2 linked regions of the Pseudoduganella albidiflava genome follow. The protein of the gene in region 1 interacts with the protein of each later gene in a pairwise test. Links are inferred from orthologs where the notes say so. Each region holds a gene or a part of one and is shown on either strand. Other genes may lie near its edges. The genes, in order: EYF70_RS04125 and EYF70_RS00455.

What was found.
Region 2: the proteins of EYF70_RS04125 (region 1) and EYF70_RS00455 interact in binary tests that used the Escherichia coli proteins (3 or more experiments, as listed by UniProt). The link is inferred for Pseudoduganella albidiflava from one-to-one orthologs.

The regions. Positions count from the first base shown.
Region 1 is NZ_CP036401.1:963,402-979,073, forward strand. The notes cover bases 8,000-10,956. They hold EYF70_RS04125 (sulfate/molybdate ABC transporter ATP-binding protein), read left to right. Parts: upstream 8,000-8,919; coding sequence 8,920-9,993; downstream 9,994-10,956. Other genes in these bases: cysW (sulfate ABC transporter permease subunit CysW), read left to right, coding at 8,000-8,857; EYF70_RS04130 (CysB family HTH-type transcriptional regulator), read left to right, coding at 9,990-10,922. Also shown: EYF70_RS04075 (DMT family transporter), read left to right, coding at 99-965; EYF70_RS04080 (nitroreductase), read left to right, coding at 988-1,713; EYF70_RS04085 (serine hydrolase), read left to right, coding at 2,017-3,168; EYF70_RS04090 (IclR family transcriptional regulator), read right to left, coding at 3,147-3,929; EYF70_RS04095 (diacylglycerol kinase), read left to right, coding at 4,057-4,443; EYF70_RS04100 (sulfate ABC transporter substrate-binding protein), read left to right, coding at 4,544-5,551; EYF70_RS04105 (RBBP9/YdeN family alpha/beta hydrolase), read left to right, coding at 5,565-6,122; EYF70_RS04110 (peroxiredoxin), read left to right, coding at 6,148-6,786; sulfate ABC transporter permease subunit CysT, read left to right, coding at 7,173-7,979; more of cysW, read left to right, coding at 7,982-7,999; EYF70_RS04135 (aldo/keto reductase), read right to left, coding at 11,101-12,147; EYF70_RS04140 (quinone-dependent dihydroorotate dehydrogenase), read right to left, coding at 12,195-13,241; EYF70_RS04145 (arginyltransferase), read right to left, coding at 13,344-14,081; aat (leucyl/phenylalanyl-tRNA--protein transferase), read right to left, coding at 14,198-14,926; EYF70_RS04155 (NUDIX hydrolase), read right to left, coding at 14,923-15,495. UniProt on the Escherichia coli protein: Part of the ABC transporter complex CysAWTP involved in sulfate/thiosulfate import. Responsible for energy coupling to the transport system.
Region 2 is NZ_CP036401.1:99,963-115,585, forward strand. Bases 5,785-8,692 are described here. They hold EYF70_RS00455 (glutamate-5-semialdehyde dehydrogenase), read left to right. Parts: upstream 5,785-6,553; coding sequence 6,554-7,831; downstream 7,832-8,692. Other genes in these bases: holA (DNA polymerase III subunit delta), read left to right, coding at 5,785-6,548; EYF70_RS00460 (CopD family protein), read left to right, coding at 7,890-8,318; EYF70_RS00465 (THUMP domain-containing class I SAM-dependent RNA methyltransferase), read left to right, coding at 8,504-8,692. Also shown: EYF70_RS00430 (alpha/beta hydrolase family protein), read right to left, coding at 1-1,192; EYF70_RS00435 (helix-turn-helix transcriptional regulator), read right to left, coding at 1,305-2,066; leuS (leucine--tRNA ligase), read left to right, coding at 2,175-4,829; EYF70_RS00445 (LPS-assembly lipoprotein LptE), read left to right, coding at 4,835-5,530; more of holA, read left to right, coding at 5,532-5,784; more of EYF70_RS00465, read left to right, coding at 8,693-9,739; EYF70_RS00470 (multidrug effflux MFS transporter), read left to right, coding at 9,792-11,069; EYF70_RS00475 (HDOD domain-containing protein), read left to right, coding at 11,265-13,478; EYF70_RS00480 (putative bifunctional diguanylate cyclase/phosphodiesterase), read left to right, coding at 13,481-15,623. UniProt on the Escherichia coli protein: Catalyzes the NADPH-dependent reduction of L-glutamate 5-phosphate into L-glutamate 5-semialdehyde and phosphate. The product spontaneously undergoes cyclization to form 1-pyrroline-5-carboxylate.

The sequences.
Region 1 (15,672 bases):
ACGCTAGCGTGAAGCATATTTGGTGCCTTGCACAAAAGTACCAATCCATCACTTATAGCAATACGGTCCCGCCAACTCGACCGTGTTAGACTGAAACGATGTCCCCGTTCCTTTCGCCGGTTCCCCTGTTCTTTGTTTTCCTGTGGAGTACAGGGTTCATCGTGGCCAAGTTCGGCCTGCCCTATGCCCCGCCGCTGACCTTTTTGCTGATGCGTTATGCCTGCGCGGTGGCAGTGCTCGCGCCACTGGTCTGGCTGCTGAAGGCGCCGTGGCCGACAGGCAAGGCCAGGCATATTGCCGTCTCCGGCCTCCTGCTGCATGGCGGATACCTGGCGGGCGTATGGTGCGCCATCAAGCTGGGCATGCCGGCCGGGCTGTCCGCGCTGATCGTCGGCATGCAGCCGATCCTGACCGCTTTCGCGGCGCCACTGATCGGTGAGCGCGTCACGCCACGGCAATGGCTGGGCCTGCTTTTCGGACTGGGCGGCGTAGCCCTCGTGGTGTATGCGAAAATCACCCTGACAGGCCTGTCGTGGCAAGCCATCGCACTGTGCCTGGGCGCGCTGGTGTCGATCACGGCGGGCACGCTTTACCAGAAGCACTGGTGCCCCCAATTCGATTTGCGTACGGGAACGGCCATCCAGTTTTCGGCGTGCTTCGTTGCAACGCTGCCATTTGCCCTCATGTTCGAAGGATTGACCCCGGCGTTGCCGGCGGTCGAATGGACGCCGCGTTTCGTCGCCGCACTGCTGTGGTCGGTATTTGGCTTGTCGATCGGCGCGATCTTCCTGCTGTTCGCCCTGATCCGCCGGAGCGATGCGACCCGGGTCACCAGCCTGCTGTACCTGACCCCGCCGACCACCGCGCTGATGGCATGGCTGATGTTCGGCGAGGCGTTCAGCCCCCTCGGCGTGGCCGGTATGGCGCTGGCGGTCACCGGGGTGTTCTTCGTGGTGCGCAAATGACCAACAAGGTGGAGGAGCAGGCATGATTTCCAGTCCCGAACAGCAGGCGGTGGATGCCGCCATCACGTCGCGCCGGTCGATCCGCGCCTTTCTCTCCACGCCGGTCGAGCGTGCGGACATCGCGGCGATCCTCGAAGTGGCCAGCCGGGCGCCATCCGGTACCAATACGCAGCCGTGGAAAGTATATGTACTGACGGGCGCCGCGCGCGATGCGTTGTGCGCCCGCATCACCGAAGCCTATCGGGATCCGGAGCAGAACCGCCGGCACCAGGAGGAATACGCGTACTATCCGAGGGAATGGAAGTCGCCGTATATCGACCGGCGCCGCAAGGTGGGCTGGGACCTGTATGCGCTGCTGGGGCTGACACGCGACAACAAGGAGGGGATGGCCGCCCAGCATGCCCGCAACTTCAACTTCTTCGATGCCCCGGTCGGCATGATCTTCACGATCGACCGCGTCATGGAGCAGGGATCGTGGCTCGACTATGGGATGTTCTTGCAGGGCATCATGATCGCGGCGCGGGCGCGCGGCCTCGATACCTGCCCGCAGGCGGCCTTCACACAATTCCATGCAATCATTGCGGAACAGCTGTCATTGCCCGACAATGAAATGGTGGTGTGCGGCATGGCGCTGGGCGTTGCCGATCCGGCAAGGATCGAGAACGCGCTGGTGACCGAGCGTGAACCGGTGGAACGGTTTGCCACCTTTGTCGACGATGCACCAGGTATCGTGAATGACGCATACTGACGTCAACCGATGCCTCAACCGATGCCTCAACCGATGCATCAACTGATGGTTCAATTGATGTATCCACTAACGCATCAACTGACGCATCTGCTTGATTATTCAAAGAATAATGTTTCACCGGGTTTCGTTGCTTAGCCGCATCAAGTTCGGTGGTTGCGCTATCTAAGCGCCTGTTTTTTGTGCTCGACAATGTGAAATTCTGTTGTGCGAGATCAGTGTTTTGCTACACTGCAACGTATCGTTCATTGACCCGGTCATTGGATCTTCCATGTACCGTTCATTTGCTGGATTCGGGGATATTTCATGTACAAAGTAATCGTTGCCGCCCTGATTTCTGCCCTGTGCATCGCGGTGCCGGTCACCACGGTGCAAGCGGCGAATGGCGTCAAGAAGACAGTGGTGAAGAAAACCTCCGCCAAGAAGAAATTCGTCAAGCGTGCCGGCGTGCGGCGCCAGGCTGCCGCCGAACCGCGCGGCAAGGTGGTGCGCCGCGTGGTGACCGTGCGCGGCAAGAAGCGCGTGGTGTACCAGCGCGCGCTGGTGGCTGCCGCCGCCGTGCCCGCAGCCGTGGCGGCACGTCCGACCATGGGCGACATGGCCGGCCTGAACCTCACACGCGATCCGCTGGACCTGAAATCGAACGTGGCGCTGGTCGTCGACCAGGCCAATGCCGAAGTGCTGTTCGAGAAAAATGCCGGCGTGGCGTTGCCGATCGCATCCATCACCAAGATGATGACGGGCCTGGTGGTCGTCGAAGCGAACCAGGACATGGATGAAATGCTGACCGTGACCGACGACGACGTCGACCGCGCCAAGTTTTCCAGCTCGCGCCTGAGGGTCGGCGACCGGCTGACGCGCCGTAACATGCTGCATATCGCCCTGATGAGCTCGGAAAACCGCGCAGCTTCCGCGCTGGGCCGCAACTACCCGGGCGGCTTGGCGGCCTTCGTGGCGGCGATGAATGCCAAGGCGCAGGCGCTGGGCATGACGGACACGCGCTATGCCGATTCCACCGGCCTGTCCAAGCAGAACGTGGCCAGCGCGCGCGACCTGGCCAAGCTGGCGATGGCCGCCTACGAGCATCCGATCCTGCGCGAGTTTTCCACCGACGCGAAGGCAGTGATCGAGCGTAATGGCCGCCCGGTGCAATTCGGCACCACCAACGGTCTCGTCGTACCGACGTCCGGCTGGCAGATCGGCCTGCAGAAGACCGGCTTCATCAACGAAGCGGGCCGCTGCGTGATGATGCAGGCGGTCATCGAAGGCCGTTCGGTCATCATGGTGTTGCTGGATGCGAAGGGCACCGCGGCACGCGTCGCCGATGCGATGCGCATGAAGAAATGGCTGACGGCGCTGAAACCGGCGCCGTTCGCGGAAACCATCGGCTCCGGCGGCGCCGGCAGCGCACTCAGCGCCGGCGCCGCCGCGATGACTCACTCCGCAGCCGGCATGTAACCCAGCGTGGCGGAAATCTGGTTGGCGGTAGTGACCAGGTCTTCCAGCCAATCGTCCTGCAGGCGGTCGGCCGGCGCCGAGATCGACAGGCCGGCCACCAGCTTGCCGCTGTCGTCGCGAATGCCGGCGGCCATGCAGCGCACCCCCAGCTCCAGTTCCTCGTTGTCGCGCGCATAGCCGCGCGAGCGCACCAGTGACAGCTCGCGCTCCAGCTTCCCCAGGTCCGTGATCGAATTCTTGTTGTGGCCCGCCAGCCCGGTGCGGGTGGCGTAGGCACGGATCGCCTTCGGCTCATCCACCGACAGGAACAGCTTGCCCGTCGATGTCAGGTGCAGCGGCCCGCGCCCGCCGATCGCGCGCACCACCTGCATGCCGGAACGCTCGGAGAAGGCGCGGTCGATGTAAACGATCTCGTCGCCCTGGCGGACCGACAGGTTGATCGTCTGCTGGGTTTTCTTGTGCAGTGCGCGCATGAAATCCAGCGCGGCCTCGCGGACCGACAGCCGGCTCTTCACGACATTGCCCAATTCCAGCAGGCGCATGCCGAGGCGATAGGTGCCCGGTTCGATGCGGTCGACGAAGCGCGTCAGTACCAGGTCGTTCAGGATCCGGTGTGCCGTCGAGGGGTGCAGCCCCGAGACCTTCGACAATTCCTTGAGGCTTACCGGGTCCGGGTACTTGGCCAGTGCGTCGAGCAGGCCCACCATGCGTTCGATGACCTGGATGGTCGTTTTTTGTTCTGGAACGGATTCAATTTTCATGATGTGGTTGGTGCGGTGCAGTATGTATGCGCTTCTTTATACCATGATGTGAAAATAATGGGAATTGCAAGGGTTCATCGGTGCCAGGGGTCGCTATAATGACGCACCTTTTTTGACCCCTATCCCCATGACCCAGCCTGCCAGCGAATTCAAGAGCCGGAGCGGCCTGAAGCGCATCCAGTCGGCGTTCTTTTACTCGCTCGACGGTTTGAAGACGGCGTGGCGCCATGAACACGCCTTCCGGCAAGAGCTGACGATCTTCATCGTCGCCGGCATCGCCGCGCTGTTGCTGCCCATCTCCGCTTTCCAGAAATTGGCCCTGATCGGCGTGATGGTCCTGGTATTGATCGTGGAGCTGATCAACTCGGCGATCGAAGCCGTGGTCGATCGTATCTCGCTGGAACGCCATGCCTTGTCGAAGAACGCCAAGGACCTGGGCAGCGCGGCCGTGCTGCTGGCCTGCCTGTTAGCGGCGGCGACTTGGAGCGTGGTGCTGTTCAACCGTTTCTGGTGAAGGCCCTTAGAAGTTTTTGGAATAAGGAAGGGACGAAAACTTCGTTCTCTTTCATAAGCTCAGCAGCTAATCTGCAACCTCCAACAAAAAGGGGAATCAGATGCTGTCCAAAAAACTTTCCACGCTGGCCGCCGCAGTTGTTACGACCCTCGCCGTATCGCTGACCGCACACGCGGCCGAAGTTACCCTGCTCAATGTTTCGTATGACCCGACGCGGGAGCTGTACCAGGACGTGAACGCCGCCTTCGCCAAGGAGTGGAAGGCCAAGACGGGCGACGACGTGAAGGTCAAGCAATCGCACGGCGGCTCGGGCAAGCAGGGCCGCTCCGTCATCGACGGCCTGCAGGCGGACGTCGTCACGCTGGCACTGGCCTACGATATCGATGCGATCGCCGAGAAAGGCATCGTCGCCCCGAACTGGCAGAAGCGCCTGGCCAAGAATGCCACGCCGTACAGCTCGACCATCGTGTTCCTGGTCCGCAAGGGCAATCCGAAAGGCATCAAGGACTGGGCCGACCTCGTCAAGCCGGGCGTGGCGGTGATCACGCCGAACCCGAAAACTTCCGGTGGCGCGCGCTGGAATCACCTGGCCGCCTACGGCTACGCGCTGCGCCAGCCGGGTGGCACCGACGCCACCGCGCGCGACTACCTGAAAAAACTGTACAAGAACGTGCCGGTGCTGGATTCCGGCGCACGCGGCGCCACCACCACCTTCGTCGAGCGCGGTATCGGCGACGTGCTGCTGGCGTGGGAAAACGAAGCGCTGCTGGCGATCAAGGAACTGGGCCCGGACAAGTTCCAGATCGTCGCGCCTTCCGTCTCGATCCTGGCCGAGCCGCCGGTCGCCGTGGTCGACAAGGTCGTCGACAAGCGCGGTACCCGCAAGGTGGCCGAGGCCTACCTGAACTTCCTGTACACCGATGCGGCGCAGGAGCTGATCGCCAAGAATTACTACCGCCCGACGGTGGAAAAGGAAGCCAAGAAATATGCCGCGCAATTCCCGGCCGTGAAACTGTTCACGATCGGCGACGTGGCCGGCGACTGGGCCAAGGCGCAGAAAACGCACTTCGCCGATGGCGGCGTGTTCGACCAGATCTACCAGAAGTAAGCAGGGGGAGCGCATGCCGGGCAATCTTTCGCGATTCCGCGTGCTGGTGGCGCCGGGCCTGCACGACAGCGGCCCGGAGCACTGGCAAAGCCGCTGGCAGCGCCTGTATCCGGCGTTCGAGCGGGTGTGCCAGGATGACTGGAGCGATCCGGTCCTGCCGGCATGGCGCGCACGGGTGGATGAAGTGCGCCGGCGCGATGACCGGCCCACGCTGATCGTCGCGCACAGCTTCGGCTGCCTGGCGTCGGTGCACAGCGTGGCGGCCGACCCGGCAAACGTGGCCGGACTGCTGCTGGTGGCGCCGGCCGACCCCGACAAGTTCGGCGTGGCGGCACTGCTGCCGCGCGAACCGTTGCCCGTCCCTTCCATCCTGATCGCCAGCACGAACGACCCCTGGATGCCGCTCGAGCGGGCGCGCCAGTGGGCGCAGCATTGGGGCAGCAGTTTCATCGACGCGGGTGCGCTCGGCCATATCAATGCCGAGTCGGGTTTACGCGACTGGCTGTTCGGCCAGCAGCAGTTGCAATTCCTGGTCGATCGGGCGCAGAATATGAAACCATTACAATATTGATCTTTGTCTATCACTGGAGATTTCCATGACGTTACGCCTCGGCGATACCGCACCTGACTTCGAGCAGGATTCTTCCATCGGCCGCATCAAGTTCCATGACTGGGCAGGCGATTCGTGGGTGGTGCTGTTCTCGCACCCGGCTGACTTCACGCCGGTCTGCACCACGGAACTGGGCCTGACCGCCAAGCTGAAGCCCGAGTTCGACCAGCGCAACGTGAAGGCGATCGCCCTGTCCGTCGACCCGGCCGAGTCGCACAAGGAATGGATCAAGGATATCGAGGAAACCCAGAAGACCGTGGTGGGCTTCCCGATCATCGCCGACGCCGACAAGAAAGTGGCCACGCTGTACGACATGATCCACCCGGAGCAATCGGCTACCGCCACCGTGCGTTCGGTGTTCCTGATCGACCCGGCCAAGAAGATCCGCCTGCAGCTGACGTACCCGATGAGCACCGGCCGCAACTTCGACGAGATCCTGCGCGTCATCGACGCACTGCAGCTGACCGACAAGCACACCGTGGCCACGCCGGGCAACTGGAAAGACGGCGACGACGTCATCATCCCGCTGACCGTGCAGGACCCGGAAGTGCTCAAGCAAAAGTACCCGAAAGGCTTCACGGCCCCGAAACCGTACCTGCGCCTGACGCCGCAGCCGAACAAGTAAGCGGCACCTGCACCACGACCAACCCGGGCCCGCCCGGGTTTTTTGTTGCCGAAAATCGGGGGCGTGGTGAGGATTCGCACAGCATGCTCGGCGCTTGCCAAGCCGTTGATGGCATGCAAATCCAGGAAACATTTCCTGAAACCGGGGTCTGTCCCCGGTTTTAGGAAATGTTTCTGATGTGCATGCCGCTGCAGGCCGCATGGTTGCGCCATATCAGTTCCTGCATCTAAGCAAATGACAAAAGGTTAGTTTGGTTTATAACGTCCAGATGCGAGACTTCGCCCTCAATATCCGAAAATGTAATAAGAGGGGCCACCATGTCTGCAGTACTGCCGGTTACGCAACCGGTGCCGTTCGAAGCAAGGAAGCGGGCGCCGTACCGGGTGATGCCGGGCTTTAAGCTTTCGCTGGGCTTCACGATCTTTTACCTGACGCTGATCGTCCTGATTCCCCTGTCGGCGCTGTTCCTGAAGACGTTCACGATGACGTGGGAAGCCTTCTGGAGCGCCGTCACGTCCGAGCGCGTGATGGCGTCGTACCGGCTCACGTTCGGCGCCTCGCTGATCGGCGCCACCATCAATGCCGTATTCGGCGGCATCGTGGCGTGGGTGCTGGTGCGCTACCGCTTCCCCGGCAAGCGCATCGTCGATGCACTGGTCGACCTGCCGTTCGCGCTGCCCACCGCGGTGGCCGGCATCACGCTGACGGCACTGTACTCGTCGAATGGCTGGATCGGCCAGTTCGTCGAGGGCACGCTGGGCATCAAGGTTGCCTTCACGCCGCTGGGCGTGGTGCTGGCGCTGACCTTCATCGGCCTGCCGTTCGTGGTGCGCACGGTGCAGCCGGTGCTGGAAGATGCCGAACGCGAGCTCGAAGAAGCGGCGGCGTCGCTGGGCGCGTCGTCCTGGACCACCTTCCGCCGCGTGATCTTTCCGACCGTCTTCCCCTCGTTGCTGACCGGTTTCGCGCTGGCGTTCGCGCGTGCCACCGGCGAATACGGTTCTGTGATCTTCATTGCCGGGAACATGCCGATGGTGTCGGAGATCACGCCGCTGTTCATCATCACCAAACTGGAGCAGTACGACTACACGGGTGCGACGGCCATTGCCGTGGTGATGCTGCTGGTGTCGTTCGTCATGCTGTTGGGCATTAACCTGCTGCAGGCCTGGGCACGCGGCAAGTCGGGGAAATAACAATGAGTGGAACTTCCCAACGGGGCGAACTGCCCTCCGTATCCGAAGTGCTGGAACCGCGCTGGGTGCGCTATGCGCTGATCACCGTGGCGCTGGCCTTCCTCACGCTGTTCCTGTTCGTGCCGCTGATCGCCGTGTTCGTCGAGGCGCTGAAGAAGGGCACCGAGGTCTACCTCGAATCGATCCGCGAAGACGATGCGATCGCCGCCATCAAGCTCACGCTGATCACGGCCGCCATCGCGGTGCCGCTGAACCTGGTGTTCGGCGTGGCCGCCTCGTGGGCGATCGCCAAGTTCGAGTTCCGCGGCAAGAGCCTGCTGCTGACGCTGATCGACCTGCCGTTCTCCGTGTCGCCCGTGATCTCCGGCCTGATCTACGTGCTGCTGTTCGGCGCCCAGGGCTGGTTCGGTCCATGGCTGGCCGAGCATGACATCAAGATCCTGTTCGCCGTGCCGGGCATCGTCATCGCGACCATCTTCATCACGTTCCCGTTCGTGGCGCGCGAGCTGATCCCGCTGATGCAGGCCCAGGGCAGCGAGGAAGAGGAAGCGGCCGTGGTACTGGGCGCCTCGGGCTGGCAGACCTTCTTCCGCGTGACGCTCCCCAACATCAAGTGGGGCCTGCTGTACGGCGTGATCCTGTGTAATGCCCGCGCCATGGGCGAGTTCGGCGCGGTGTCCGTGGTCTCGGGCCATATCCGCGGCGAGACCAACACGATGCCGCTGCAGGTCGAGATCCTCTACAACGAATACAACTTCGTCGCGGCCTTTGCCGTCGCCTCGCTGCTGGCGCTGCTTGCCCTGGTGACGCTGGCGCTGAAATCCTTCATCGAATGGCGCCTGCACGAATCGCGCCATGCCGACGACAACGACAATTAATGAATGGCCAATGCATGGCCAACCAACGGCCCATTAATGGCTAATACAAGCTGGAGCAAGACATGACCATCGCAGTCAAGAACATCAACAAGCGCTTCGGCGATTTCGTGGCGCTCAACAACGTGTCGCTGGATTTCCCGGCCGGCGAGCTGACGGCGCTGCTGGGCCCTTCGGGCTGCGGCAAGACCACGCTGCTGCGCTGCATCGCCGGCCTGGAACACCCGGACTCGGGCCAGGTGCTGCTCGATGGCGCCGATGCTTCCGACCGCCACGTGCGCGAACGCCAGGTGGGCTTCGTGTTCCAGCACTATGCGCTGTTCAAGCACATGACCGTGTTCGAGAACGTGGCCTTCGGCCTGCGCGTGAAACCGCGTGCCGAGCGTCCATCCGAAGACCAGATCCGCCGCAAGGTGAAGGACCTGCTGGAACTGGTGCAGCTGGACTGGCTGGCCGACCGCTATCCGCCGCAGCTCTCCGGCGGCCAGCGCCAGCGTATCGCCCTGGCGCGTGCCCTGGCGGTCGAACCGCGCGTGCTTCTGCTGGACGAACCGTTCGGCGCGCTGGACGCCAAGGTGCGCAAGGAACTGCGCCGCTGGTTGCGCCGCCTGCACGACGACCTGCACGTGTCGTCGATCTTCGTCACGCACGACCAGGAAGAAGCGCTGGAAGTGGCCGACCAGGTGGTGTTGATGAACAAAGGCACCGTCGAGCAGATCGGCACGCCGGACCAGGTCTATAACCATCCCGCATCGCCGTTCGTGTACGGCTTCCTGGGCAATGTCAACGTGTTCCACGGCCGCGTGCACGAAGGGGTGCTGGCCAGCGAAGGCGCGCAGCTCGACGTGCCGGACCATACCCACGTGCGCGACGCGAAGGGCACCGCCTATGTGCGACCGCACGAGATGGACGTCGACCGCTACTCCGCCGGTGCGGAAGGCATCGTCGTCAAGCTGCGCCGTGCGCACGCGATCGGTCCGCTGGCCCAGCTGGACCTCGAGCGCGCCGACAATGCGCAGCTGATCGAGGCGACGATTTCCAATGAGCGGTTCCAGAACCTGGGACTGAAAGAGGGCGAGACCCTGGTCGTGCGGCCGAAGCGCCTGCGCGTGTTTGTCGATGAAGGAGCGTCCATATGAACTTCCAGCAGCTGCGTTCCATCCGCGAAGCGGCCCGCCGCAACTACAACCTGACCGAAGTGGCGAACGCGCTGTTCACGTCGCAGCCGGGCGTGAGCCGCCAGATCCGCGAACTCGAAGATGAATTGGGCGTCGTCATTTTCGAGCGCAACGGCAAGCGGCTGACGGGCCTGACCGAGCCGGGCAAGGGTATCCTGAAGATCATCGACCGCCTGCTGATCGAAGCGGAGAACCTGCAGCACGCCAGCATGGAATACAAGGGCCAGAGCACCGGCACGCTGACGGTGGCCGCCACGCACACGCAGGCGCGCTATGCGCTGCCGCGCGCCGTGTCGCATTTCCGCAAGACCTTCCCGGACGTGCGGATCGCGCTGCAGCAGAGTTCACCGGAACACATCGCCGAATGGGTATTGTCCGGCAAGGCCGATATCGGTATCGCTACCGAGGGCCTGTCGCAGTTCCCCGACCTGGTGTCGTTCCCCTGCTACCGCTGGAGCCACCTGATCGTGGTGCCGGACGACCACCCGCTGCTGAGCCGCACGCCGGTGCGGCTGGAAGACCTGGCCGAGTTCCAGCTGATCACCTACGACGTGGGTTTCACGGGCCGCGGCCACATCGACGATGCGTTCGACAAGGCCGGCGTGCGGCCCGACATCGTGCTGACCGCGATGGATTCGGACGTCATCAAGCAGTACGTGGCGCTGGGCCTCGGTGTCGGCCTGGTCGCATCGATGGCGTTCGACCATGGCCGCGACAAGGGCCTGCGCGCGATCGAGGCGTCGCACCTGTTCGCGCCCAACACCACGCGGCTCGCCGTACGGCGCGGTGCCTACCTGCGGCAGTATGCGTACGAGTTCATCGCGCAATTCGCGCCGGAGCTGAAGCGGGGAGATATCGAGCAGGCGCTGCTGGGTGGGGAGGCCGCGTGATGACTGGCTTCGTTGAAAATTTCCATAGTTGATCCCGGCGCAGGCCGGGATTTTTTTTGCTCGATGCGACCCGTAGCGCGTGAGCCTGGTATCGGACATGATTTTCCGGGCGATGTTTCCTGGCAAAAGCACCCGGGAAAAATGTCCGACACCGGCGCGCCGCTACCGGCATCGAAACTTACTGCCCCGGATTCGTGATGCTGGCGTGGATCGCATCGATCCCCTCCAGCACGTGCTGCGGCAGTTTCACCGCATACGCGTCGATGTTTTCCTCCAGTTGCGCCAGCGTGGTGGCGCCGATGATGGTGGAGCCGACGAACCAGCGCGAATAGCACCAGGCCAGCGCCATCTGCGTGGGCGTCAGGCCGTTGTCGCGCGCGAGTTTCGTGTACCGCGCCACGGCCTCCAGCACGGCGGGGCGCAGGTAGCGCGGGCTCCAGGTGGGCGGGAAGATCGTCAGGCGGCCATGTGCCTTCGGATCGTCGTGGTACTTCGCCGTCAGCTGGCCGAATGCCAGCGGGCTATAGGCCAGCAGCGTCACGTCTTCGCGGAAGCAGGTCTCGTCCAGGAAGCTCGTTTCGTAATGGCGCGCGGTCAGGTTGTACAGGTTCTGGATCGTTGCGATGCGCGGCAAGCCCTTCATTTCGGCCTGCTTGATGAACTCGGAAATCCCCCAGCTCGATTCGTTCGACACGCCAATGTGGCGGATCTTGCCCTCGTCGACCAGCTTGCCCAGCGCGGCCAGGGTGTCCTCGATCGCCACGCAGGGGCGCTCGTTATCCGGATTGAACGCGTTGGCGCCGAAGATGGGCACGTTGCGGCTTGGCCAGTGCAGCTGGTACAGGTCGATGTAGTCGGTCTGCAGGCGCTGCAGGCTGGTCTCCACGGCGGAACGCAGGTTCGCTTCGTCGAAGTTCTGCTGGCCGCCGCGCACCCAGTGGATGCCCGGGTTCGGACCGGCCGCCTTGGTGGCCAGCACGAGATCCGAGCGCTTGCCGCTTTTCTTCAGCCAGGTGCCGATATAGCGTTCGGTGAGACCCTGCGTTTCCGCGCTCGGCTGCACCGGGTACATCTCGGCCGTGTCGATGAAATTGATGCCCCGTTCGATCGCGTAGTCGAGCTGCGCGTGCGCGTCGGCTTCGGTGTTCTGCCGGCCCCACGTCATCGTGCCGAGGCAGATTTTCGTGACGCCGACGTCGGTACGGCCCAGTGTGATCTTCTCCATTGCTCTCCTTTATTCGACCTTATTTACCCTTGTTCTTACCCTTGTACTTATCCTTGTTTGCGGATGGCGTCCGCGCAATCGCGCACCAGCGCCGGGCCCGCGTATATCAGGCCGCTGTACAACTGCACCAGTTGCGCGCCGGCGTCGATCTTCGCCTTCGCATCCGCGCCGCGCATGATGCCGCCCACGCCGATGATCGGCAGCGCGCCGCCCAGCTCCGCCTTCAGCAGGCGGATCACGCGGTTCGACAGCTCGAACACGGGCGCGCCGGACAGGCCGCCCGCTTCGGCGCCGTGCTGCATGCCTTCCACGGCGCTGCGCGACAGCGTGGTATTGGTGGCGATCACGCCATCGATGTTGTGGCGCACCAGCGCGTCGGCGATGTTCTTCACCTGTTCCTCGTCCATGTCCGGTGCGATCTTCAGGGCCAGCGGCACATAGCGCTTGTGCTGGTCTGCCAGGCGCCCCTGCGCATCCTTCAGCTGCGCCAGCAGGCCGTCGAGTTCGGAACCGCCCTGCAGCTGGCGCAGGTTCTTCGTGTTCGGCGACGAGATGTTGACCGTGACATAGCTGGCATACGGGTAGACCTTCTGCAGGCAGTGCAGGTAATCGTCGGCGGCCCGTTCGATCGGCGTATCGGCGTTCTTGCCGATGTTCAGGCCCAGCACGCCTTCCTTGTTCCGGTAGAAACGCGACGATTGCACGTTCGCCACGAAGGCATCCACGCCGCCGTTATTGAATCCCATGCGGTTGATGATGCCGTGCGCGGCGGGCAGGCGGAACATGCGCGGCTTGGGGTTGCCGGGCTGGGCGCGCGGTGTCACCGTGCCCACCTCGATCGAGCCGAAGCCCAGGTCGGCCAGCGCGTCGATGTAGGCGCCATCCTTGTCCAGGCCGGCGGCCAGGCCCACCGGGTTCTTGAACAGCAGGCCCATCACCGTGCGCGGGTCGGCTTTCGGCTGTTGCACGATGGCGCGCATCAGGCCGAGCCTGGACAGGCGCTTCAGGTTGTCGAGAGTGAAATGGTGCGCGGATTCGGCGTCCATCGAAAACAGCGCCGGACGCGCGAGGGAATACAGGAATTTGTCGGACATGAGGACACTATGGGTGAGCTGCAACCGGGGAGTGGGTTGCACATTGCCCGCCATTTTACATGCGGCCGCGGGCGGGCCGAAGGCGGGCCACCCGGCAGGGGCTTACTCGGCGGTGCGCGGCATCACGGCCCACACGCCCTTGCGGCGCGCTTCCAGCGGCTGGAACTTGATCTTGTAGCTCATCTTCGGGCTTTCCTCGATCCAGTAGCCCAGGTAGACGTAGGGCAGGCCCAGCTCGCGTGCCTGCTGGATCTGCCACAGCACGTTGTAGGTGCCGAACGAGGCGCCCGGCACGTCGGGATCGAAGAAGGTGTACACGGAGGACAGGCCGTCGGACAGCACGTCGATGATCGAGACCATGCGCAGCGTGCCATCGGGTTCGCGGAATTCGACCAGCCGCGTGTTGACGCGGCTTTGCAGCAGGAATTGCGCATACTGGTCGCGGCTGTCCTGGTCCATGCCGCCGCCGGCGTGGCGCGTGCTCTGGTAGCGCAGGTACAGCGCATAGTGCTCGTCCGAGAACGACAGCGTGGCCACGCCGGTGCGCAAGTCGTTGTGCCGGGCCCATGCGCGGCGCTGGCCGCGCGTGGAGGTGAATTCATCGGCCACCACGCGCACGGGGATGCAAGCCTGGCAACCGTCGCAGTACGGCCGGTAGGTGAAGATGCCGCTGCGCCGGAAGCCGTTGCGCACCAGTTCGGAATACACGTCCGCATTGATCAGGTGCGACGGCGTGGCTACCTGGGAGCGGGCCTGGCGCGTTTCCAGGTAGCTGCAGGGGTAGGGCGCGGTGGTGTAGAACTGGAGCGCGGCAAAGGGGAGGTCGTTCAGCTGCGTCATGCAGAACCTGTCGTGGGATTGGCGGTTGTTCGTATCATAGCGCGTTCAGGAAAGACACTGTGTTCGCCGTCACACCAACCCGGCCGCCTTGCCGAACGCCTGCCCGGGTTGCCGCATCAACTGCCGGCAACCAGTGGCGGTATCGGCCGCCAGCCGCGGATCCGGGGCTTCGCGATGGCCCCTTTCAGGTGTTCCAGGAAGGCCGCCCGCGGGATGGGGCGGGCACCCAGCGACGCCAGGTGTCCGGTCTCCTGCTGGCAGTCGATCATCTGCACGCCATGCCGCGCCAGGAAATGCACGAGGTAGGCCAATGCCACCTTCGAGCCATCCGAGACACGCGCGAACATCGATTCGCCGTAGAACATCCGGCCGATCGACACGCCGTACGCGCCGCCCACCAGTTCGCCATCGAGCCACACTTCGGAAGAATGGGCAAAGCCGAGGCCGTGCAAGCCGGTATAGCCGCGGATGATGTCGTCCGAGATCCACGTGCCGGGGCCGTCGCGCCGCGGCGCCGCGCAGGCGCGCATCACCTGCTCGAACGCGCTGTCGAAGCGCACCTGCCAGCGCCCGTCCGTGCGGCCGCTTTTTTCCACCTTCTTCAGCGTCTTCGCCAGGCTGTCCGATATCCTGAATTCGGCCGTATGCAGCACCATGCGCGGGTCGGTGCTCCACCACAGGATCGGCTGGCCCTCGGAAAACCACGGGAAGATGCCGCGCTGGTAAGCCGCCAGCAGGCGCTCGGGCGACAGGTCGCCGCCGGCGGCCAGCAAACCGGGCGCTTCGGTGGTCAGCGCTTCGGAGACATCGGGGAACGGAGTGTGGGCGCCGAGCCAGGGAATCATGAGTCGCCGCGCATCGGACGCGTGATGTCCTGCGTATGGAAACCATAGCTGCCGCCCTCCAGCACTTTGGCGCGGTCGGCAAAGAAATATTCCAGCGTCGTGTGGATCGTGGGGAAGGCCAGGTCGTCCCACGGGATTTCACTTTCCGTGAACATTTGCACATCGAGGCTTTCCTCGCCGGGCGCGAAGTCGAGATCGCGCAGCGTGGCCAGGTAGAACAGGTGCACCTGGTGCACGTGCTTGACATTGAGCAGCGTGAACAGTTTGCCCAGCTCGATGTTGGCGCCCGCTTCCTCTTCCGTTTCGCGCTGGGCGGCATCGGCCGTGGTCTCGTTGTTTTCCATGAAGCCGGCCGGTAGCGTCCAGTAGCCATAGCGGGGCTCGATGGCGCGCCGGCACAGCAGCACCCGCAACTCGCCGTCACGTTCCCACACGGGGATCGTACCGATCACCATCTTTGGATTCTGGTAATGGATCGTCGCGCACTGAGGGCAAACGTAGCGGGGGCGGTTGTCGCCGGCCGGGACCATCAGCTCGACCGGGTGGGCGCATTCGGAACAGAATTTCATACAGTTCGGTGTCGGTTGTCGTTTGCCTACTTTACACTGTTTGCCCGCCCCCTTGTACCCGCGGCGCACCAGGCCGGGCATGGCCGCTGACGTATATAGCCGATCTATCATACGGAAAACGAGCATAAATATTGCCTAAACCCGCGAAAGGGCCTATAATTCATTTCATCAGACGCG
Region 2 (15,623 bases), 870 kb from region 1 along the record:
GCGCCGGGTAGCGCTCCAGCGTCATCGGGGCCATCCTCGCCGGATCGATGCCTGGCGTGGTACCGCCCAGAAAAAGCTGCTTGCCCGTGTCGGTGTTATGGAGAAGATAGGTATGGTCCTGGATATCGGCATAACTGTCGACAAGCACCCAGGGCGTTTCGCTGGCGCGGCCGCGCGAGATATTGTTCACCATGCCCGGCAGCAGCGCGTCGACTTCCTGCTGGACCGCTTTCATCCGTTCGTCGTGCCAGACGGTGACATCCGCATCGGTGGTGAACCGGAAGCCCAGCAGGCGCGTGTCGTTGACGATGGCATCGCCGCCCGTGTCGAAGCCGGGCGCGTTGATCACCGGCTTGGCTTCGAGGGCATTCCTGGCCAGGTCGAAGCGGTAGATGCCCGCCTCGTCGGTGCCGTTGCGTGCGCTGACGTAGAGCGTGTCGTCCACGTACAGCAGCGGCTCGAAGCTGGAGGCGTCTCGTTCGTCCCGGCTGTCGATCTGGCGCCAATCCCCCTTGTCGAGAAAGAACGTCACATTGCGGCCATTGCGCAGGGCCGTGGCGACGCGGGTGGTGCCGTCCACGTCGACCAGCGAGCGATAGGTTCCGTATGGCGCCTTGACCGGCTGGCGTGATCCGGTGCGGGCATCGACACGCATCTGCGTCTGCCTGCCATCGGCGATCTCGACCGCCTGCACGTATTCGCCTTTCTTGAACGGGAAGCCGTGAACGGTGAACTGTGCATGCGGGCGGTTGTCGCCGGTGTCCCCTTCGGCGAACGAGCGCTTGCGGACGAGCGTTTCCGACAGTACGGTGCGGTTCTGGCCGTTGCGGTCGACGGCGAACAGCCCCGGTTTGCCGACGTCGCCGCCATGATCGACATTGATCACGGTAAATGCAAGGCGGTTGTCGCTGAGCCAGTAAAACATGTCGACATCGGCATTGCGGAAGTTGGCGACCGCTGTCGATTCGCGCCCGGCCGGGTCATAGACGGCCAGAAAGGTACGGCCGCTCTCCGCCAGCAGGCGAACCGCCACAAATTTTCCGTTGGGCGACAGCTGGGCACCGGTGGTGGCCGACTTCTGGAAAAAGCTGGCGACCGGGATGGATGCGGAAGCCGGCGCGTCGCCCGCCACCGCGCCAGCGGGCAGCAGGGTGCCGCAAGCCAGTGCCAGGCTACACAGGATTTCTTTCATGTTTTTTAATTGTTGTCATCGAAGAAACGAACGATACCGCAGCCCGGTCGCGCGGGCAAATTCCAGCGATGGCACGCAGGGGCGCCACCGCAACCTGCTCGGCAAGTGCCGTTCAGCGATGCCGTTCCAGGGCCGGCGTGCTGTCGGCAAAATCGCGGAAGTCGCGGACCAGGTGCGACTGGTCGAAGTAGCCGCAATCGGCCGCCAGCGCGGCAAGGTCGCCATCGCGGTCCGGGGCGCGCAGCAGGGCCAGGGCGCGCCGGAAGCGGCAGATGCGGGCAAACAGCTTGGGGGAAATGCCCACCTGCTGGCGAAACTGCAGGGCGAGGTGCTGGCGCGAGAGGCCCAGCCCGTCGGCCAGCGATGCCACGGTCAGCGCGCCGTGCGCGGCTTCCAGCGCGGCCACGGCCCGCATGCCGAGCGAGGCCGCCGGGGTGCCATCCGCCGCGGCCAGCCGCCGCAGCAACTCACGTTCGACCAGGGCAATGCGCTGCCGGTCGGTCAGGTCGTCGGTCCACAGCGCGTCGTCGAGGCGGTCGGCCAGCGAGCGGCCCCACAGGTCGGCCAGCTGCGCGCGCGCATCCGTCAACGGGTGCAGCGGCGCGCCGAGGAATGCTCCGGCCGCACCGGGCCTGAACCGCACCGCCACCGTGCGCACCGGCCGGGCGGCCGGCACCAGGAACGAGGCGCTCATCATGCCTACCGCATACGCCTGCCGGCCATCGTCCTGCCACAGGATGTCCACGCAATTGTCCGGCAGCACGCGGTGGACATGCGGGGCGGACGCCGACACCGGTGCCGCCACGCGCGCCGTCCACAGGCACGCCACGTGCGCCCGCAATGCAGGATGCGGCGGATACTCCCGGTAAATCATGGCGTGCTCCCGCGCGGCCGCAACTTGCACATCATGAGCCCGGGCATCTTGAGCTTGTATAATGTCCGGTTCATATCCATTTCACCATCTCCTCATTCTGCATCCATCATGCAAGACAAATATAGTCCCGCCGACGTTGAAAAAGCCGCGCAAGCGCACTGGAAAGCCATCGACGCCTATAAAGCCGTCGAAAACGACCCGCGTTTCCCGAAAGGCAAGTACTACGCCTGCTCGATGCTGCCTTACCCGTCCGGCAAGCTGCACATGGGTCACGTGCGCAACTATACGATCAATGATGTGATGTACCGCTACCTGCGGATGAACGGCTACAACGTGCTGATGCCGATGGGCTGGGATGCGTTCGGCATGCCGGCGGAAAACGCGGCCATGGCCAACAACGTGCCGCCGGCGCAATGGACGTACTCGAACATCGCTCACATGCGCTCGCAGATGGAAATGATGGGCCTGGCGATCGACTGGTCGCGCGAGATGACGGCCTGCAAGCCCGAGTACTACAAGTGGAACCAGTGGATGTTCCTGAAGATGCTGGAAAAGGGCATCATCTACAAGAAGACAGGTACCGTGAACTGGGATCCGGTCGACCAGACCGTGCTGGCCAACGAGCAGGTGGTCGATGGCCGCGGCTGGCGTTCCGGCGCGCTGATCGAAAAGCGCGAGATCCCGATGTACTACGCGCGCATCACCGACTACGCGGAAGAGCTGCTGGACTTCGTCGACAACAAGCTGCCGGGCTGGCCCGAGCGCGTGCGCATCATGCAGTCGAACTGGATCGGCAAGTCGACCGGCGTGCGCTTCGCCTTCCCGCATACCATCGCGGGCGATGATGGCCAGCTGATCGGCGACGGCAAGATGTACGTGTTCACCACGCGGCCTGACACGATCATGGGCGTCACGTTCTGTGCGGTCGCGGCCGAGCACCCGCTGGCCACGCATGCGGCGAAGAACAACCCCGAGCTCCAGGCCTTCATCGCCGAGTGCAAGATGGGTTCCGTGATCGAGGCCGACATGGCCACGATGGAAAAGAAGGGCATGCCCACCGGCCTTTTCGTCACCCACCCGCTCACCAATGAACAGGTGGAAGTCTGGGTCGGCAACTACGTGCTGATCACCTACGGCGACGGCGCCGTGATGGGCGTGCCCGCGCACGACGAGCGCGATTTCGCGTTCGCCAACAAGTATCAGCTGCCGATCAAGCAGGTGATCACGACCGCCGAGAACAAGGAATACTCGACCGCCGAATGGCAGGAATGGTACGGCGACAAGGCCGTTTCCATCGTCACCAATTCCGGCAAGTACGACGGCCTGCACTACGCCGAGGCCGTGGATGCCGTGGCCGCCGACCTGGCCGCGCTGGGCCTGGGCGAGAAGAAGGTCACGTTCCGCCTGCGCGACTGGGGCATTTCGCGCCAGCGCTACTGGGGCACGCCGATCCCGATGATCAACTGCGCCGATTGCGGCGCCGTGCCGGTGCCGGAAAAAGACTTGCCGGTGGTGCTGCCGGAAGACTGCGTGCCGGACGGTACGGGCAACCCGCTGAACAAGCATGAAGCTTTCCTGAAGTGCGACTGCCCGAAGTGCGGCAAGCCCGCGCGCCGCGAGACGGACACGATGGATACCTTCGTCGATTCGAGCTGGTACTACATGAAATATACGTCGCCCGGTTCGGAGTCGATGGTCGATGCGCGCAACGATTACTGGATGCCGATGGACCAGTACATCGGCGGCATCGAGCATGCCGTGCTGCACTTGCTGTACGCGCGCTTCTGGACGAAAGTCATGCGCGACTTCGGCCTGGTGAAATTCGACGAGCCGTTCGTCAACCTGCTCACGCAGGGCATGGTGCTGAACGAAACGTACTACCGCGAAGAAGAAAACGGCAAGAAGACGTGGTTCAACCCGGCCGACGTGGAACTGACCACCGACGACAAGGGCCGCCCGGTCTCCGCGCTGCTGAAGGCGGACGGCCAGCCGGTGTCGATCGGCGGCACGGAAAAGATGTCGAAGTCGAAGAACAACGGCATCGATCCGCAGGCGCAGATCGAGCAGTACGGCGCCGATACGGCCCGCCTGTTCACCATGTTCGCCTCGCCACCGGAGCAGACGCTGGAATGGTCGGGCAGCGGCGTGGAAGGCGCCAACCGCTTCCTGCGCCGTGTCTGGGCCTATGCCTACGCACAGAAGGACCGCGTGGCGGCCGCCAATGCGGTCCTGACCGCCACGGCAAGCACCGATGCCGGCAAGACGCTGCGCCGCGAACTGCACAAGGTGCTGCAGCAAGCCGACTACGACCTGAAGCGTATCCAGTACAACACCGTGGTGTCGGCCTGCATGAAGATGCTGAACACGCTGGAATCGGCCAAGCTCGATGACAGCGCGGAATATCAACAAGAAAATTCGGCCGTGATTTCCGAAGGCCTGTCGATCTTCCTGCGCCTGCTGAACCCGGTGGCGCCGCACATCACGCATGCGCTGTGGTCGGAGCTGGGCTATGCCGCCGCCAGCAAGGACATCCTCGATACGGCCTGGCCGCAGGTCGACCCGGCCGCGCTGGAACAGTCCGAGATCGAGATGATGATCCAGGTGAACGGCAAGCTGCGCGGTTCCGTCAAGGTGCCGAAGGCGGCCGACAAGGCCGCCATCGAAGCCGCCGCGCTGGCCGAGGAAAGCGTGCAGAAGTTCATCGAAGGCACGCCGAAGAAGGTCATCGTGGTGCCCGGCAAGCTGGTCAACATCGTGGTGTAAGGCATATGACGACTCTGAAGGGAATCATCCGGAACACGGTGCTGGTCGCCGCGCTGGCCAGCTCAAGCCTGGCGCTGACCGGCTGCGGCTTCCACCTGCGCGGCTCGGGCGGCAACTACACGCTGCCGTTCACGTCGATGTACGTGGGCCTGCCGGAGTCGTCGCCGCTGGCCATCGACCTGAAGCGCAATATCCGCGTCAACGGCAACACCACTGTCGCCAGCGACCCGCAGTCGGCCGATGCGACGATCGAGGTCATCACCGACCCGGAAAAAACGCGCAGCAAGTCGATCCTGTCGCTGAACAGCGCCGGGCGCGTCAGCGAATACCTGCTGGCCTATAACATCCTGTTCCGCGTGAAGGACCGGACCGGCCGCGAGCTGCTGGGCCCCACGCAGATCACGCTGACCCGCCCGATCACGTTCAGCGAAACGCAGCTGCTGGCGAAAGAGCAGGAAGAAGCCCAGCTGTACCGCGACATGCAGAAGGACCTGGTGCAGCAGATGATGCGCCGGATGGCGGCCATCAAGCCGTCGCGTCCCGATGCCACGCCGACCAGCACCGTCAGCCCGCTGACGCTGCCGGGCGTGGTGTCGCCGGGTTCGGTGGCCGCGCCGGCCGGCACGCCGACCACGGTGCAGCCGGCCTCCGCGCCGGCGGAGAAGGCAACCGAGCCGGCACTGCCGACCCGCCAGGAATAGCATGCAACTGCGGGCTGACGCGCTGGATGGCCACCTGGCCAAGTCCCTGGCGCCGCTGTACGTGATCACCAGCGACGAGCACCTGCTGGCGCTGGAAGCGGCCGACAAGATCCGCCGCACCGCGCGCGCGCAAGGGTTCACCGAGCGCGACGTGCTCACGGTGGAACGCAGCTTCAAGTGGGGCGAGCTGCTGGCCGCCAACCAGGAACTCTCGCTGTTCGGCGACAAGAAGCTGATCGAGCTGCGCATCCCCACCGGCAAGCCGGGCAAGGATGGCGGCGCGGCGCTGCAGGCTTACGTGAAGAACCTGTCGCCGGACAACCTCACGCTGATCACGCTGCCCAAGCTGGACTGGCAGACCGCGAAGGCGGCCTGGGTATCGGCCCTGCAGTCGGCCGCGGTGTACATCGAGATCCCGAACATCGAGCGCGCCCAGCTGCCGAACTGGATTTCGCTGCGGCTGTCCATGCAGGGGCAGAGCGCGGACCGGCAAAGCCTGGATTTCATCGCCGACCGCGTCGAGGGCAACCTGCTGGCGGCGCACCAGGAGATCCAGAAACTGGGCTTGCTGCACGAGCCCGGGAAATTGACGTACGAGCAGGTGCACGACGCCGTGCTGAACGTGGCGCGCTACGACGTGTTCAAGCTGTCCGAGGCGATGCTGCTGGGCGATCCGGCCCGGCTGGCGCGCATGCTGGAAGGCTTGAAGGGCGAGGGCGAGGCGCTGCCGCTGGTGCTGTGGGCCGTCTCGGAAGAGATCCGCACGCTGCTAAAATTGAAGGCAGGGATGGCGCAGGGCCGGCCGCTGGCGGCGCTGCTGAAGGAATACCGTATCTGGGGACCGCGCGAGCGGATGATGGAACCGGCCCTGCGCCGCGTTTCGCTGGCAACGCTGGAAGATGCGCTGCGGCAGGCTGCCCAGGTCGACAGGATGGTCAAGGGCTTGCGCGCCAAGGCGTATGCCGGTGACCAGTGGGATGCCATGCTGCAGCTGGCGCTGAAGGTAGCACGAGGATAAACAACATGAGCACGGAAGTGAAACAGTACATGGAAGCGCTGGGCCAGCGTGCCCGCGCCGCCTCGCGCGCGATGGCGCGCGCCGACAGCGCCACCCGCAACAAGGCGCTGTCGCTGATCGCCGATGCGATCGAGCGCGAAGCCGAAGCACTGCGCGCCGCCAATGCGCTGGACCTGGAAGCGGCCCGCGCCAACGGCCTCGCCGCGGCGATGGTCGACCGCCTGACCCTGTCGGACAAGGCGATCGGCACGATGGTCGAGGGCTTGCGCCAGATCGTCGCGCTGCCGGATCCGGTGGGCGAGATCTCGAACATGAAGACGCGCCCGACCGGCATCCAGGTGGGCCAGATGCGCGTGCCGCTGGGCGTCATCGGCATCATCTACGAAGCCCGGCCGAACGTGACGGTGGATGCGGCGGGCCTGTGCATCAAGAGCGGCAATGCCACCATCCTGCGTGGCGGCTCGGAAGCGATCCATTGCAACCGCGCACTGGCGAAGATCGTCAAGCAGGGCCTGATCGATGCCGGCCTGCCGGAAGACGGCGTGCAGGTGGTGGATACCACCGACCGTGCCGCCGTGGGCGCGCTGATCACCATGCCGCAATACGTGGACGTGATCGTGCCGCGCGGCGGCAAGGGCCTGATCGCCCGGCTGATGGAAGAAGCCACCGTGCCGATGATCAAGCACCTGGACGGCATCTGCCATGTGTACATCGACGCCAGGGCCGACCTGCGGAAGGCGCTGGACATCGGCTTCAACGCCAAGTGCCACCGCTACGGCACCTGCAACACGATGGAAACGCTGCTGGTCGAGCGCACCATCGCGCCTGCCGTGCTGCCGGAGCTGGCGAAGCGGTACCTGGCGGAGCAGGTCGAACTGCGCGCCGACGACGAAGCGTTCGCGATACTGTCGGCTGTGCAGTACCCGCACCTGGCGCATGCGACCGAACAGGATTGGGCGACGGAATACCTGGCACCGATCCTGGCGGTACGTGTCGTCGACGGTATCGATGCGGCGATGGACCACATCAATACCTGGTCGTCGAAGCACACCGAGGCGATCGTCACCGAGGACTACAGCGCCGCGATGCGCTTCCTGCGCGAAGTCGATTCCGCATCGGTGATGGTCAACGCATCGACCCGCTTCGCCGACGGCTTCGAGTACGGCCTGGGCGCCGAGATCGGCATCTCGAACGACAAGCTGCATGCGCGCGGCCCGGTCGGGCTGGAGGGGCTGACGTCGCTGAAGTACGTGGTGTTCGGCCACGGCGAAGTACGCAAGTAAATCTCGGAAAAGGGGACTGTCCCCGCAGGGGCCTGTCCCCTCATCTCAAAGGAACCCCATGCTCTGGATCAAGGCACTGCACATCATCTTCATCACGTCCTGGTTCGCCGGCCTGTTCTACCTGCCCCGCATCTTCGTCAACCTGGCGCAGGAAACCCCGGGCCCGACGACCGAACGCCTGCTGCTGATGGCCCGCAAGCTGTTCCGGTTCATGACGATGCTGGCGGTCGCCGCGCTCGTGTTCGGGCTGGTGCTCACCTGGATGCAATACCGGTCGCCGGACGGCATGAAGCTGCCCGGCTGGCTGCACGCCAAGCTGACCTTCGTGGTGCTCGTGCTGGGCTACCACCACGCCTGCGGCTCGCTGCTGAAAAAGTTCGAGCGCGGCGTGAACACGCGCGGCCACGTGTTCTACCGCTGGTTCAACGAAGTGCCCGTGCTGCTGCTCGTGGCGATCGTGATCCTGGTGGTCGTGAAGCCGTTCTGAGAGGCGGACCGGTATTCATTTTCACCCAACGGCAACTGCCGGGGTCAGACCCGACGGGTCTGACCCCAGGTTCTGCCTTTGGGGCAAGTCAGGCGTCCGCAACTCGCTGGCGCAAAGTAATAGTTTTTCCAACGGACAAAGGTACACCGATGACCACTTCATATTTCTGCCCATGCCCGCGCGGCATGGAAGCGGCGCTGGCCGAGGAACTCCTCGAGATCGCGCAAACCACGAAAAGCCCCACGCTGAAGGTGCACAACCAGGTGCCCGGCGGCGTCCACTGCTCGGGCGACCTGTATGACGCCTACCGCGTCAACCTGCACTCGCGCATCGCCTCCCGCGTGCTGATGCGCATGGGCGTGTGCCATTACCAGAACGAGAACGACATCTACGACCTGGTGCTCGCGCAGCCATGGGAAGAGTGGTTCGGCGTGGAGCACACGATCCGTGTCGATGTCACGGCGATCAAGTCGCCGCTGAAGAGCATCGAGTTCATCACGCTGAAGATCAAGGATGCCGTGTGCGACCGCTTCCGCGACATGTACAACAAGCGCCCGTCGGTCAACACGCGCGAGCCGGACATGCGCATCGCCGGTTTCCTCGACCAGCGCCAGTTCACCATCTACCTCGACACCTCCGGCGAAGCGCTGTTCAAGCGCGGCTGGCGCACCGAGACGGGCGACGCCCCGCTGCGCGAGAACCTGGCCGCCGGCCTGCTGCGCGTCTCCGGCTGGAAGCCGGGCATGCCGCTGTTCGACCCCATGTGCGGCTCCGGCACGATCCTGTGCGAAGCGGCGCAGATGGTGCAGGGCGTGCCGCCCGGCGCGCGCCGCAGCTTCGCGTTCGAGAAGTTCCACGACTTCGACCCGGCCCCGTGGCGGGACATGAAGGCCGCCATCAAGCCGAACCCGCTGCCCGCCGAACCGACCATCTTCGGTTCCGACATCTCCGGCGACATGGTGGCAATGACGCGCCATAATCTGAAGAGCGCCGGTATCCTGTTCGAGGTGCCGCTGAAGCAGATCGAGGCGCAGCAGGTGCAGCCGCCGGTGTCGATCGAGAAGACCGGCCCCGGCATCCTGCTGACGAATCCTCCATACGGCGAGCGGATCGGCGTGCGCGGCGACAGCACGATGCCCGAAGACGACCTGGCCAAGTCGTTCTACGCCGACCTGTCGAAGACGCTGAAGCAGCGCTTCGCCGGCTGGACGGCCTACCTGTTCACGGCCGACCTGAACCTGCCGAAGCTGCTGCGCCTGAAGGAATCGCGCAAGACGCCATTCTTCAACGGCGCCCTGGAATGCCGGCTGTTCCGCTTCGACATGGTGGCCGGCTTCAACCGGCGCGAGGAAGCGATTCCGGCGAATGCCGCAACGCAGGAAAAGGCGGCGGCACCCGAACAACCGACAAGCAAGGAATGACGCCGACCGGCGGTGGTGCCGGTGCGCATTCGAGAACACGACAACGACCTACATGCTCCCAGACACCCCCGCCGATCTCCCACCCGACCCGGTCCCGCCCGTCCCGCCACGCAAGAAGCCGCACACCCGCCCGCTGAGCCATGCCGGGCTGGCGATCGTGCTGGCGGCGCTGTCGATGCTGGGCCCGTTCTGCATCGACGCCTACCTGCCCGCGTTCCCCGAGATCGGCCAGTCGCTGGGCGCCACGCCGATCGAAGTGCAGCAAAGCCTGACGGCCTACATGCTGGCGTTCGCCGGCATGGTGCTGTGGCACGGCGCGCTGTCCGATGCGTTCGGCCGCCGCAACGTGATCCTCGTGTCGCTGATCCTGTTCGCGATCGGCACGGTCGGCTGCGCCGCCGTCCATAGTGTCCAGTACCTGTGGTTCTTCCGCATCCTGCAGGGGATCTCGGCCGGCGCCGGTGTCGTTGTCGGCCGCGCCATCATCCGCGACCTGTACCACGATGCCGAGGCGGCCCGGCTGCTGTCGCTGGTCACGATGATCTTCGCCATCGCCCCCGCGCTGGCGCCCATCATGGGCGGCTACATCGTCAAGTGGTTCGACTGGCGCGCCATCTTCCTCGTGCTCACCGTGTTCTCGGTCGGGCTGTTCATCGTGTGCTGGCGGCGGCTGCCGGAAACGCTGCCGCTGCACAAGCGCCAGCCGTTCAATCCGCGCTTCCTGTGGGGCAGCTACCGGCAGATCCTCGGCTCGCCGCTGTTCCACCTGAAGTCGCTGATCGTGGCGCTGAACTTCGCCGGGCTGTTCGTGTTCATCACGGCCGCCCCGGAATTCCTGCCGAAGCAGCTGCACCTGGGGCCGGACCAGTTCGGCTGGCTGTTCATTCCTTCCGTGTCCGGCATCTTCACCGGCGCGCTGTTCGCCAACCGGCTGGCCGGCAAGATCACCTTCGAGCGCCAGATTGCCATCGGTTTCGCCTTCCTCATCACGGCCGCCAGCGTCAACGTGCTGTACCACGTGTTCATGCCGCCATCGGTGCCGTGGAGCGTGCTGCCGCTGTTCTTCTACACCTTCGGCATGTCGGTGGTGGGGCCGGCCGCCACGCTGATGGCGCTGGACCTGTTCCCCCATATCCGCGGCACCGTGGCGTCCTGCCAGTCCTTTGAAACCACGCTGGCCGGTGCCATCGTGGCAGGCGTGGTAGCGCCAGCACTGGCCGGTTCGGTGCTGTGGCTGGCCATCGGGCAGCTGGCGTTCACGTCATCGGCACTGGGTTTGTGGCTGGTGGCACGCGTGGTCCGGCGCTCGCTGGTCGTTGATGCCACGTAGCAACATCAAAGGAACCGCACGGTCGTTTAGAAGTTGTTTTCATGCAAGTCAGTAGCAAACTATGCTACGATAAACTGTTATTGCATATAGTAAATATTTGTCAACACAATTGTCGACATCGTAAAGCTACAGGTGGCGTGCCGTTTCCGGGCAGGACCGCCTTTCCGGGAAGACGTTCACTGCGGCAGTACCACGATGCACCCACCAGACCACGACATTCGCAATCGCCTGCTGCTCGCGCGGTTGCCGGCCATGCCGCAGATCTTGATCAAGCTGATCGAGATGCTGCAGTCGGACCACGCCGGCATGCCGGAGCTGGCCGCGCTGATCGCCAAGGATGCCGGGATGACGGGCAAGGTCCTGGCCGTCGCGAACAGCTCCGCCTATCATCGCGCCAGCCGCGCCCCCGGCCTGGAGCAAGCCCTCGTTTCGCTCGGCACGGACATGATCAAGACGCTCGTGATCAGCGAATCCGTGTTCCAGACCTTCAACAGCTTTCCCCATTCCGGCAGCGCCGACCTGCGCGGCTTCTGGAAGCATGCGCTGGGCGCCGCCGTGGTGGCGCGGGACATCGCCCGGGCCACCGGCTATCCGCAACTGGAAGAAGCCTACCTGGCGGGCCTGCTGCACAACGTGGGCCGGCTGGCGCTGCTGGCCGCCGCGCCGCGCGAATACGGCGTGAACTTCATGGCGCGCGACGACGCCGACCTGTGCGCCGTCGAACAGCGCACGCTGCAGATCACGCATGCCGAGGCGGGCGCCTGGCTGATCGAGCGCTGGAACCTGGATTCCTTCCTGGCCGACAGCGTGCTGTATCACCATGAGCCGATCGAGCGGCTGGAGCCGGCGCATGCGCTGATCCGCATCGTGCGGCTGGCCCACCTGCTGGTGCACCACCCGGAAGCCGGCGGCGCGATCGCCACCATGGCCGGCTATTGCGGCATCGACGCGCGCGAGCTCGACGCGATCGTGCAGGGGGCCGCGCGCCAGGTGCAGAAGGCGGCCGACTGCCTCGGCATCGACCTGGCGGGTGCCGACGACGTGCCGGCGCCGCCCGCCGTGCTGCCGGTGGCGCTGGTGGACCCGGTCCAGGCACGCCTGCAGGAAGAGATGCGCAACATGATGCTGGTCTCCGAAATGGGCCAGGCGTTCGCGCGCCAGCCGGATGAAACGGCTTTGCTGGGAGCCGTCACGCGCTCGGCACGCATCCTGTTCGACCTGGGCGCCACCATCGTGCTGATGCAGGACCCCGCCGGGCAGTCGCTGGTGGGCGTGCCCGCCGGCGAGCAGCAGGGGCGCCTGGCCGGCTTTTCGATTCCGCTGGGCCGCGGCGGCGCGATCGCCGGAGCCGCCGCGGCACGCCAGGTCGCGCTGCTGGCACCCGGCGCGCGGCCGCTCGGCATCGCCGAAGAACAGTTGTTGCGCATCCTCGGCACCGAGGCGATGGTATGCGTGCCGCTCGTCGCCGGCCAGCATTGCACCGGCGTGCTGCTCGGCGGCGTGGCCAGCTGGCAGCTGCCCGTGCTGCAGAAGCGCGAGCGCTTCCTGCTGGCGTTCGGCGGCCAGGCCGCGGCGGCGCTGGATGCGGCCGGCGCGGAGCAGGGCGAGGCGCAGCGCCGCATCGCGCACGTGGCGCAGGAATACCGCGAAGCGTCGCGCCGCGTGGTGCACGAGGTGAACAACCCGCTGTCGATCATCAAGAACTACCTGTCCGTGCTCGACGACAAGCTGGCCCGCCGGGAACCGGTGGTGGCGGAAATGTCGGTGCTCAACGAGGAGATCGACCGCGTGGGCCAATTGATCAATGGCCTCACCGAGGTGGCGCCGCCCGCCGCGGACGGCCTGGTCGCCGCTCCCGGTCCTGCCTCTGTCTCCGCGCCCGCTGTACCAGTCGATATTGCGCGCGTGGTGGACGACGTGCTGCGCGTCTTCCGCGCCACCGGCTTCATCCCCGCCGCCGTGCAGGTGATGGTGCGCATGCAGGAAGACCCGAACGAGATCGATGGCGATGCCAACCTGCTCAAGCAGATCCTCGTCAACCTCGTGAAGAACGCCGTCGAGGCCATGCCGGACGGCGGGCGGATCGAGATCGCCAACCGCGGGCACGTGGTGCGCGAGCGCAGGCTGTACGTGGAGCTGGTGGTGGCCGACACCGGGCCGGGCCTGGCGCCGGAGGTACTGGCCAACCTGTTCTCGGAAGTGAAGAGCGCCAAGGAAGGCCGCCATCACGGCCTGGGCCTGTCGATCGTGCATGGCCTGGTGCAGAAACTGAACGGGCTGATCGCCTGCCGCAGTGGCGCGGCGGGCACCAGCTTTGAAATCCTGCTGCCGGCGCGCGGCAGCAAACCCACGCTGGCGGCGCTGCCCGCCGGCACAACGGACGCCACTACGGACGCAAGGCAAGAATGAACGTGAACGACGACCCGGGCCGGGGTGGCGCCGCCACCTGCCTGCCCCGCCTGCTGCTCGTCGACGACGAGCCGCGCCTGCTGTCCTCGTTGTACGAGCTGCTGCGCGACCGCGACTTCCACCTGGTCACCGCCGCCAGCGGCAGCGAGGCGCTGGTGCACCTCGATGCCATGCGCTTCGACCTGGTGCTGCTCGACCTGCGCCTGCCCGACATCGGCGGGCACGAGATCATGGACGTGATCAACGCGCGCGACTACGACTGCGACGTGATCGTGATGAGCGGCGAAGTGGGCATCGACGCCGCGATCGGCGCGCTCAAGCGGGGCGCCTACGATTACCTGCGCAAGCCGTACAGCCGCGAGGAATTGCTGAAGACGGTGGACAATGCGCTGCAGAAGCGCCGCCTGGCCGGCGACAACCAGCGCATCGCGCAGCGGCTGGAAACGTCCGAGAAGATGTACCGCTACCTGGTGGACAGTTCGCCGGACATCATCTATACGCTCGACCACGAAGGCCGCTTCACGTTCGTCAACGACCGCGCCTACCAGCTGCTGGGCTTCACGCGAGAGGAACTGATCGGCCGCCATTATTCCTTCGTGGTGCACGACGAGGACCTGGACCGCGCGCGCTACGTGTTCAACGAGCGCCGCGTGGACGAGCGCGCGTCGCGCAACGTGGAGCTGCGGCTCAAGTGCAATACCGCGCACGGCGCGGCCAACGGCGAGCGCACCTTCAACAACACGCTGATGACGATCTCGCTGAACGCGATCGGCATGCATGTGCCCGAGAATACGCCCCGTGGCGAGCGGCGCCGCGAATTCTTCGGCACCTACGGCGTGGCGCGCGACATCACGGACCGCAAGCGCGCCGAGGAGATGATCTCCTACCAGGCCTACCACGATATTTTGACGGACCTGCCGAACCGCATGCTGTTCAAGGACCGCCTGGGCCTGGCCGTGATCCAGGCCAAGCGCAAGATGACGGAACTGGCCGTGATGTTCATCGACCTGGACCGCTTCAAGCTGGTCAACGATACGCTGGGCCACGTGAAGGGCGACGAGCTGCTGCAGCAGGCCGCGAGCCGCCTGAAGGGCTGCCTGCGCCGCGGGGACACGCTGGCGCGCCAGGGCGGCGACGAATTCACCATCGTCCTGCCCGAGCTGCGCGACCGTGACGACGCCAAGAGCGTCGCCGAGAAGTTCATCGATGCGCTGCAGCAGCCGTTCGACCTCGATGGTCACGTGGTGCACATCTCGGCATCGATCGGCATCGCGGTCTACCCGGCCGATGGCGAGACGATCGACGAGCTGCTGCGCCATGCCGACATCGCCATGTACCAGGTCAAGGCGCTGGGCAAGAATGGCCACAGCTTCTACCACCCGTCGATGCTGGACATGTCGCACCAGAAGATCGCGCTGGAGCAGGCGCTGCGCCGCGCGCTGGAGAACGGCGAGCTGGAAATGTATTACCAGCCGCAGGTGGACCTGACCACCGGCCGCATCGTCGGCGCCGAAGGCCTGATGCGGTGGAACCACCCGGAGCGCGGCCTGCTGTCGGCCGGCGAGTTCCTGCCGTTCGCCGAGGAAAACGGCCTGATGCTGCCGCTGTCGGACTGGATGCTGGGCGCCCTGTGCCGCGACCTGCTGGCCTGGAACGCGGCCGGCGGCGACAGCCTGCGCCTGTCGCTGAACCTGTCGCCGCAATACCTGGACCGGGGCGACTTCTTCGAGAAGATGCGCGGCACGCTGGCGCGCAACGGCATATCGCCGGCCCAGATCGAGGTGGAGATCACCGAGAACATCTGCATCCGCAATCCGCAGTATGCGATCGAGCAGCTCAACAAACTGTGCCAGCTGGGCGTGTCGGTGGCGATCGACGATTTCGGCACCGGCTATTCGTCGCTGGCTTACCTGCACCGCTTCCCGATCCACACGATCAAGGTCGACCAGAGCTTCGTCAAGGAGATCCACGACGAGGATGGCCATTATCCGGTGATCCTGGCGATCATCTCGATCGCCCGCGGGCTCGGGCTGCACCTGGTGGCCGAAGGCGTGGAAACGGCGGCGCAGGCGCGCTACCTGCAGGCCAACGGCTGCACCACGATGCAGGGCTACCTGTACTACCGGCCGGTATCGCTGGCGGGCT